Regions from separate parts of the Variovorax sp. LARHSF232 genome, predicted to be linked through region 2. Evidence: predicted binding sites of a transcription regulator. Region 2 holds the regulator's gene; the other holds the start of a gene.
What was found. The regulator NrdR, encoded in region 2, represses ribonucleotide reductase genes. The targets are predictions, from matches to a motif close to CACNANATNTNGTG.
Positions count from the first base shown of each region.

Region 1: the regulator NrdR is predicted to act here: its motif matches at 1,314-1,327, upstream of ACIPRI_RS03195 (ribonucleoside-diphosphate reductase subunit alpha).

Region 1 is NZ_JBIXJS010000001.1:653,904-657,307, reverse strand. Features, by position in the region: gene ACIPRI_RS03195 (ribonucleoside-diphosphate reductase subunit alpha) at 1-1,218, opposite strand, end outside; gene ampD (1,6-anhydro-N-acetylmuramyl-L-alanine amidase AmpD) at 1,581-2,174, opposite strand; gene ACIPRI_RS03185 (sigma-54-dependent transcriptional regulator) at 2,167-3,404, opposite strand, start outside.
Region 2 is NZ_JBIXJS010000001.1:927,587-930,990, forward strand. Features, by position in the region: gene ACIPRI_RS04350 (transglycosylase SLT domain-containing protein) at 1-33, shown strand, start outside; ZMP/ZTP riboswitch at 69-212, shown strand; gene glyA (serine hydroxymethyltransferase) at 258-1,502, shown strand; gene nrdR (transcriptional regulator NrdR) at 1,519-1,962, shown strand; gene ACIPRI_RS04365 (GspH/FimT family protein) at 2,173-2,724, shown strand; gene pilV (type IV pilus modification protein PilV) at 2,721-3,242, shown strand; gene ACIPRI_RS04375 (hypothetical protein) at 3,280-3,404, shown strand, end outside.

The DNA.
Region 1 (3,404 bases), 270 kb from region 2:
GCGGGTCCAGTCGTTGCCCAGGCCGCCGGCAAACTTCGACAGCAAGGCGTTTTCCTTGATCGACTCGTAGATGCCGTCCAGGTCGTCCGGCACGGTCGTCAGGTAGCAGGAGGACAGCTGCGAGCGCAGGGTGCCGCTGTTGAACAGGGTGGGCGTCGACGACATGAAGTCGAAGGACGACAGCACCTCGTAGAACTCGATGGCGCGCGCTTCGCGGTCGATTTCGTTCAGCGCCAGGCCCATGGCCACGCGCATGAAGAAGGCCTGCGGCAGTTCGATGCGAGCCTTGCGCACATGCAGGAAGTAGCGGTCGTACAGGGTCTGCAGGCCCAGATAGTCGAACTTCAGGTCGCGTTCGGCCTTCAGGGCGCCGCCCAGCTTGACCAAGTCGTACTGCAGCAGCTTTTCGTCGAGCAGCTCGTTCTCCACGCCCTTCTTGATGAACTGCGGGAAGTAGTCGGCGTAGGTCTGGGCGCGCTCGGCGGGCATGACTTCGCGGCCGACGATCTCCTTGAAGATCGTGTGCAGCAGCAGGCGGGCGGTGGCGAAGGTGTAGTCGGGATCCTTCTCGATCAGCGTGCGGGCGGCCAGGATCGAGGCCTTGTAGACCTCGTCCAGCGGCACGCCGTCGTACAGGTTGCGCATCGTCTCGGCGACGATCGGCTCGGCGCTGATGGATTCGCCCAGGTCCGTGCAGGCCGATTCGATCAGGCCCTTGAGCTCGCCCAGGTCGAGCGCCACGCGCTCGCCGCGATCCAGCACGTGCAGGGTCGGCAGGGCCGGCGCTTCTTGCGGCTCGCCCTGGCGCACGCGCTCCTGGCTGCGGCGCTCGCGGTAGAGCACGTAGGCGCGGGCAATCTCGTGATGGCCGCCGCGCATCAGGCCCAGCTCGACCTGGTCTTGCACGTCTTCGATGTGGAAGGTGCCGCCGCTGGGGCGCGAGCGCATCAGCGCGCGCACCACGGCCTGGGTCAGGCCGTCGACCGTCTCGCGCACGCTGGCCGAGGCCGCGCCCTGGGTGCCGTGAACTGCCAGGAACGCCTTCATCATCGCGATGGCGATCTTGTTCGGCTCGAAGGGCACCACGGCCCCGTTGCGTCGAATGATCTGGTAGTTGGCGAGGGCGGCGCTGGTGGGCGAGCCGGCCACATCACGGGCCGGGGCCGAGGTCGGCACTTGGCGGGGCACGGCGGACGAAGGGTTCTGGACAGTTTGCATTCGGGGTCCTTATGAGCGACTTTTGTTGTAGGGGCGATGCCGCGGCACCGGCTTCGCAGGGGGCTGGCGACATCGTCAGCGGCCTGCGGTTCGCACACTATATATGGGGTCTGAGGGGGCCACAATCTACTACAGGTGGTGTTTTTCACCTTTCTTGACGCTGCACTGCAGCAGCCTTCCTGCAGCCCATCGGCGCGGGCACGCGCCAACTCTGGCTCAAGCAGCGCGAAGCCAGCAAGCTCGCGGCCTGCAGCCCGATTCAGGCCGCAAAGCCGCATGGTTGCTGGCATGGCCCTTCGAATCTTTTGACTGACAGTGTGGCGCCGCGTGTGCATCGGCGCCACGGGCGCGATTGAGAAAATTCAGCGTGCCAGCACGGCTTGCGGAAAAACGCGGTCCGGCCAGCCCAAGGGGCGGCGCAAACGATGCCAGTCGAAGCCGGGGCCCGGGTCCAGCTTGCGGCCCGGCGCGATGTGCTCGTGCCCGGCCACGTGGGCGATCGGATAGCGCTGCGCGATGGCCGGCAACAGGCTCTGAAGCGTCTCGTACTGCCCGGCTTCGAAGGCCTCGCCTTCCAGGCCCTCGAGCTCGATGCCGATCGAATCGTCGTTGCAGTTGTCGCGGCCGCGCCAGCACGAGGCACCCGCATGCCAGGCGCGCGCATCGCAGTCGACGAACTGCCACAGCGCGCCGTCGCGCCGCACATAGAAATGCGCCGAGACTTCCAGCCCGCGGATGGTCTGGAAGTAGGGATGCGCATCCCAATCGAGGGTGTTGCTGAACAGGCGCTGCACCTCGTCGCCGCCGTAGCGGCCGGGCGGCAGGCTGATGGAATGCAGCACGATCAGATCGATCTGCGCGCCAGCGGGGCGCGGCCCGAAATTGGGCGAAGCCTGCCAGCGGGCAAAGCGGTAGCGCCCGCCCTGCCAGAGCTGGGAAGCATCCGCACTATTCATCGGCGCCACTGGCGGTCGCGTCGTCGCCGTTCGGGGTGGTGATGCCCAGGCGCGCGATGCGGTAGCGAATCTGCCGCAGGCTCAGGCCCAGACGGGTCGCGGCCGCGGTGCGGTTGAAGCCGCTTTCCTGCAGGGCGCGCACGAGGATGTCGCGCTCCTGCTTGTCCAGGTAGGCCTCAAGGTCCGAGGGCAGCGCCGTGCGCGGCATGGGCATGGCAGCGACAAACTCCGGCGGCGCGGGGCGCGCCACGGCAACGGGTGCGGCATTCAGCGACGCGCGCGCTTCCATGGCCAGGCCATCCGGCTCGGTCGGCTCGAAATCCAGATGCAGTTCGTCGCCATCGGTGAGCGCGACGGCACGATGCAGCAGGTTCTCCAGCTCCCGCACGTTGCCGCGCATGGGATGTGCGGCCAGGCTGGCCAGCACCGACGCGGACAGCTGCGGCACCGGCATGCCGCTGTCGCGGGCAATGCGCGTCAGCAGGGCATTGCACAAGGCGGGCAGGTCGCCGCGCCGCTCGCGCAACGCGGGCACCGCGATCTCGATCACGTTGAGGCGATAAAAGAGGTCTTGCCGAAAGCGACCCGCCGCCACCTCGGCCTGCAGGTCCTTGTGGGTGGCGCTGACGATGCGCACGTCCACCGCGTCTTCCTGCGTCGAGCCGATCGGCCGCACGCTGCGCTCCTGGATGGCGCGCAAGAGCTTGGACTGCATGGCCAGCGGCAGGTCGCCGATTTCGTCGAGGAACAGCGTGCCGCCGCGTGCCGCCTGGAAGTAGCCGTCGCGGTCGGCGGCCGAGCCGGTGTAGGAGCCCTTGCGCGCGCCGAAGAACTCGGCCTCCAGCAGGTTCTCGGGAATGGCGCCGCAGTTGACCGCGATGAAGGGGCCGTCGCCGCGCTGGCTGCAGGCGTGCACCGCGCGCGCCACCAGTTCCTTGCCGGTGCCCGACTCGCCGCGCACCAGCACCGGCGCCATGCCGCGCGCCACCTTGGCGATGCGCGACTTGACCAGGCGCATGGCTTCCGAGTCGCCGACCAGCCGGTCCAGTGCCGCATCGCTGGTGCTGGGCGGCGCGCCGGTCTTGTCGCTGACAGCGTCGGGCAAGGCGGGTGCCGGCGCCTTGGCCGGCGGCGGCACCGCCTGATCGCGCACTGCGGAGGCGACCACCGCGCGGAACTGCTTCAGGTCGACCGGTTTGGTCAGGTAGTCGAAGGCACCGGCCTTCAAGG
Region 2 (3,404 bases):
CAGAAGGTCGCACTGCTCGCCGCCGATTCCTGATCGGGGCGCCGGCATTGCCGAGCTCGGATAAACTCGAGCCCGTACGCGACTGGCGATAGGCGCCGCGCTCCGCGAAACTCGCCGGAACGCTTGCGCTGACGTGGGGCACACCACTGGGAAGCGTACCGCCCGTTCGATTGAAAAAGACGGGCGATCAGCCGTTCGCCTGGGCAGCCCTTGTTTGCAAGTGAAGACAGGGACCATCGCCTTTCAATAGGACTGCCATGTACCAACGCAACATCCTGGTCAACGAGACCGATCCTGAAGTCTGGGCCGCCATCCAGGCCGAGCACGCTCGCCAGGAACACCACATCGAGCTGATCGCCAGCGAGAACTACGCCTCGCCCGCCGTGATGGCCGCCCAGGGCAGCCAGCTCACCAACAAGTACGCCGAAGGCTATCCGGGCAAGCGCTACTACGGCGGCTGCGAGCACGTCGACGTGGTCGAGCAGCTGGCCATCGACCGCATCAAGACCCTCTTCGGCGCCGATGCCGCCAACGTGCAGCCGCATTGCGGCGCCTCCGCCAACGAGGCGGTGATGCTGGCCTTCCTGAAGCCGGGCGACACCATCATGGGCATGAGCCTGGCCGAAGGCGGCCACCTGACGCACGGCATGCCGCTGAACATGAGCGGCAAGTGGTTCAACGTGGTGAGCTACGGCCTGGACGCGAACGAAGCCATCGACTATGACGCGATGGAGCGCAAGGCGCACGAGCACCGTCCCAAGCTGATCATTGCCGGCGCCTCGGCCTATTCGCTGCGCATCGACTTCGAGCGCTTCGCCAAGGTGGCCAAGGACGTGGGCGCGATCTTCATGGTCGACATCGCCCACTACGCCGGCCTGGTGGCCGCGGGCGTGTACCCCAACCCGGTGCCGCATGCCGACGTGGTGACCTCCACCACCCACAAGAGCCTGCGCGGCCCGCGCGGCGGCATCATCCTGATGAAGGCGCAGCACGAGAAGGCGATCAACAGCGCCATCTTCCCCGGCCTGCAAGGCGGCCCGCTGATGCACGTGATCGCCGCCAAGGCGGTGGCGTTCAAGGAAGCGATGACGCCCGAGTTCAAGGCCTATCAGCAGCAGGTGGTGAAGAACGCCCAGATCGTGGCCGAAACGCTGACCGGCCGCGGCCTGCGCATCGTCAGTGGCCGCACCGAGAGCCACGTGATGCTGGTCGACCTGCGCGCCAAGGGCATCACCGGCAAGGAAGCCGAGGCCGTGCTGGGCGACGCCCACATGACCATCAACAAGAACGCGATCCCGAACGATCCGGAAAAGCCGATGGTCACCAGCGGCGTGCGCATCGGCACCCCCGCCATGACCACCCGCGGCTTCAAGGACGAAGAGGCGCGCATCACCGCCAACCTGGTTGCCGACGTGCTGGACAACCCGCGCGACGCGGCCAACATCGAAGCGGTGCGCGCCAAGGTCAACGCCCTGACCAGCCGCTTCCCGGTCTACAAATAAGCATCGAGAGCGCCGCATGAAGTGTCCTTTTTGCGGCCACGCAGACACGCAGGTCGTCGAGACCCGAATCTCGGAAGACGGCGACTTCGTGCGCAGGCGCCGCCAGTGCGGCGCCTGTGACAAGCGTTTCACCACCTACGAGCGGCCGGAAGTCACCTTTCCGGCGGTCGTGAAGAAGGACGGTCGACGTGCCGATTTCGACGCCGGCAAGGTGCGCGCCTCGATGCAGCTCGCGCTGCGCAAGCGCCCGGTGAGCATCGAGCAGATCGACAACGCGCTCTTGCGCATCGAGCAGAAGCTGCTGTCCAGCGGCTTGCGGGAGATCGAATCCACCAAGCTGGGCGAACTGGTGATGCGCGAGCTCAAGCGCCTGGACAAGGTGGCTTATGTGCGCTTTGCCTCGGTGTATCGCAGCTTCGAGGACGTCGACGAGTTCCGGCAGTTGTTGCGCGACATCTGAGAAGCTGTGAACGAATCGGCCATGCACGCTCAGACAGCCTGCTCGCGCACGTCCAATTCATTCGCAGCTTCTGACATTCCTTCTTGAAGGTTTCATTTCGCACCTGATCCCCGCTTGTCGGCAATTCGTCACCGACTGGCCGGCGGGCACATGACTGCGCCGCCTTGCTAGGACTAGCATGAAGTCCAAAGGCAGGGAGGAGACAGCAGCATGCAAGGGCTTGCACATGCGCCGCGCCACGCGCGCGGCTTGGTGCTTCTGGAGGCATTGGTGGCCGTCGGCGTGCTTGCCGTGCTCGCGGCCCTGGCCGCCCCCAGCTTTGCCGCCATCTCCGAACGCCTGAAGGTCCGCACGGCCGTCCAGGCGCTGACGTCCAGCCTCTATGCGGCCAGGGCGGAGGCCTTCAAGCGCGGCGGCCACGTCACCCTGGCGCGCAACGGCAGCCGACCCGACTGCGATGCCGGCTCAGACGGCGCGCAATGGCGCTGCGGCTGGGAGATCTTCACCGACCAGGACGAAGACGGCGCGCGCGACGCGGCTGACGAACTGCTGCAGGTGGGCCAACCACCGCCGGGAATCGAGGTGTTCCAGACAGCCCGGCGCGCCGCCTTCAAGCTCAATGCCTGGGGCCAGTTCAACGGCCTGGGCGCATTGGGCTTCGTGCTGCGTTCGCGCGCCGATGCCGACGCGGTGAGCGTGATCTGCGTGTCGTCCGGGGGCCGGCTGCAAAGCTGGTCCGGCGTGGACCGATGCCCGGGATGAAGCCTTCGAACGCACGCCGGCAAGCAGGCCTGGCCCTGCTCGAGTCGCTGATCGCGCTGGCGATTTTGGCCAGCGCCTTGCTGGGCATGCTCTTCGTGCAGCTGCGCACGCAGGCCGACACCGAGAGCGCCCTGCGCCGCGCCCAGGCGCTGCGGCTGATCGACGACCTGGCCGAGCGCATCCAATCCAACCCTGGCGCCGTTGCCGAGCTGGGCGGCTATCGCATCGATTGGGGCGCGGCGCCGACAACGGCCATCGACTGCGAGGCGCAATGGTGCAGCCCCTCCCAACTCGCCCAGTGGGATCTGGCGCACTGGAAGGCAGGCGTGGCCCGCGCCCTCCCCTTGGGCGATGCGGCGGTCTTCGACATGCCAAGCGTCGCGCCCGATACACAACGGCGGATGCTGGGCGTCGCGGTGGGCTGGCACGCCAGGGGCGGCGATGCCGTCGCGCTGTCGGTGCCTGGCACTTCCTGCCCGGCCGGACTGCTTTGCCACTTTGGCCATGTGCAGCCCTGAGCCTCGCCGCCGCCGAGCAAGGTCGCAGTCCGGCGCCATGCTGGTCGAACTGATGATCGGGCTGGCCATCGCCGCCATCGCCATCGCGGCGGCGATCGCTTCGTTGCTGATGGTGCGCGACGCCGCTGGCGCGATCAGCGAGATGAGCCGGTTGCAGCAACA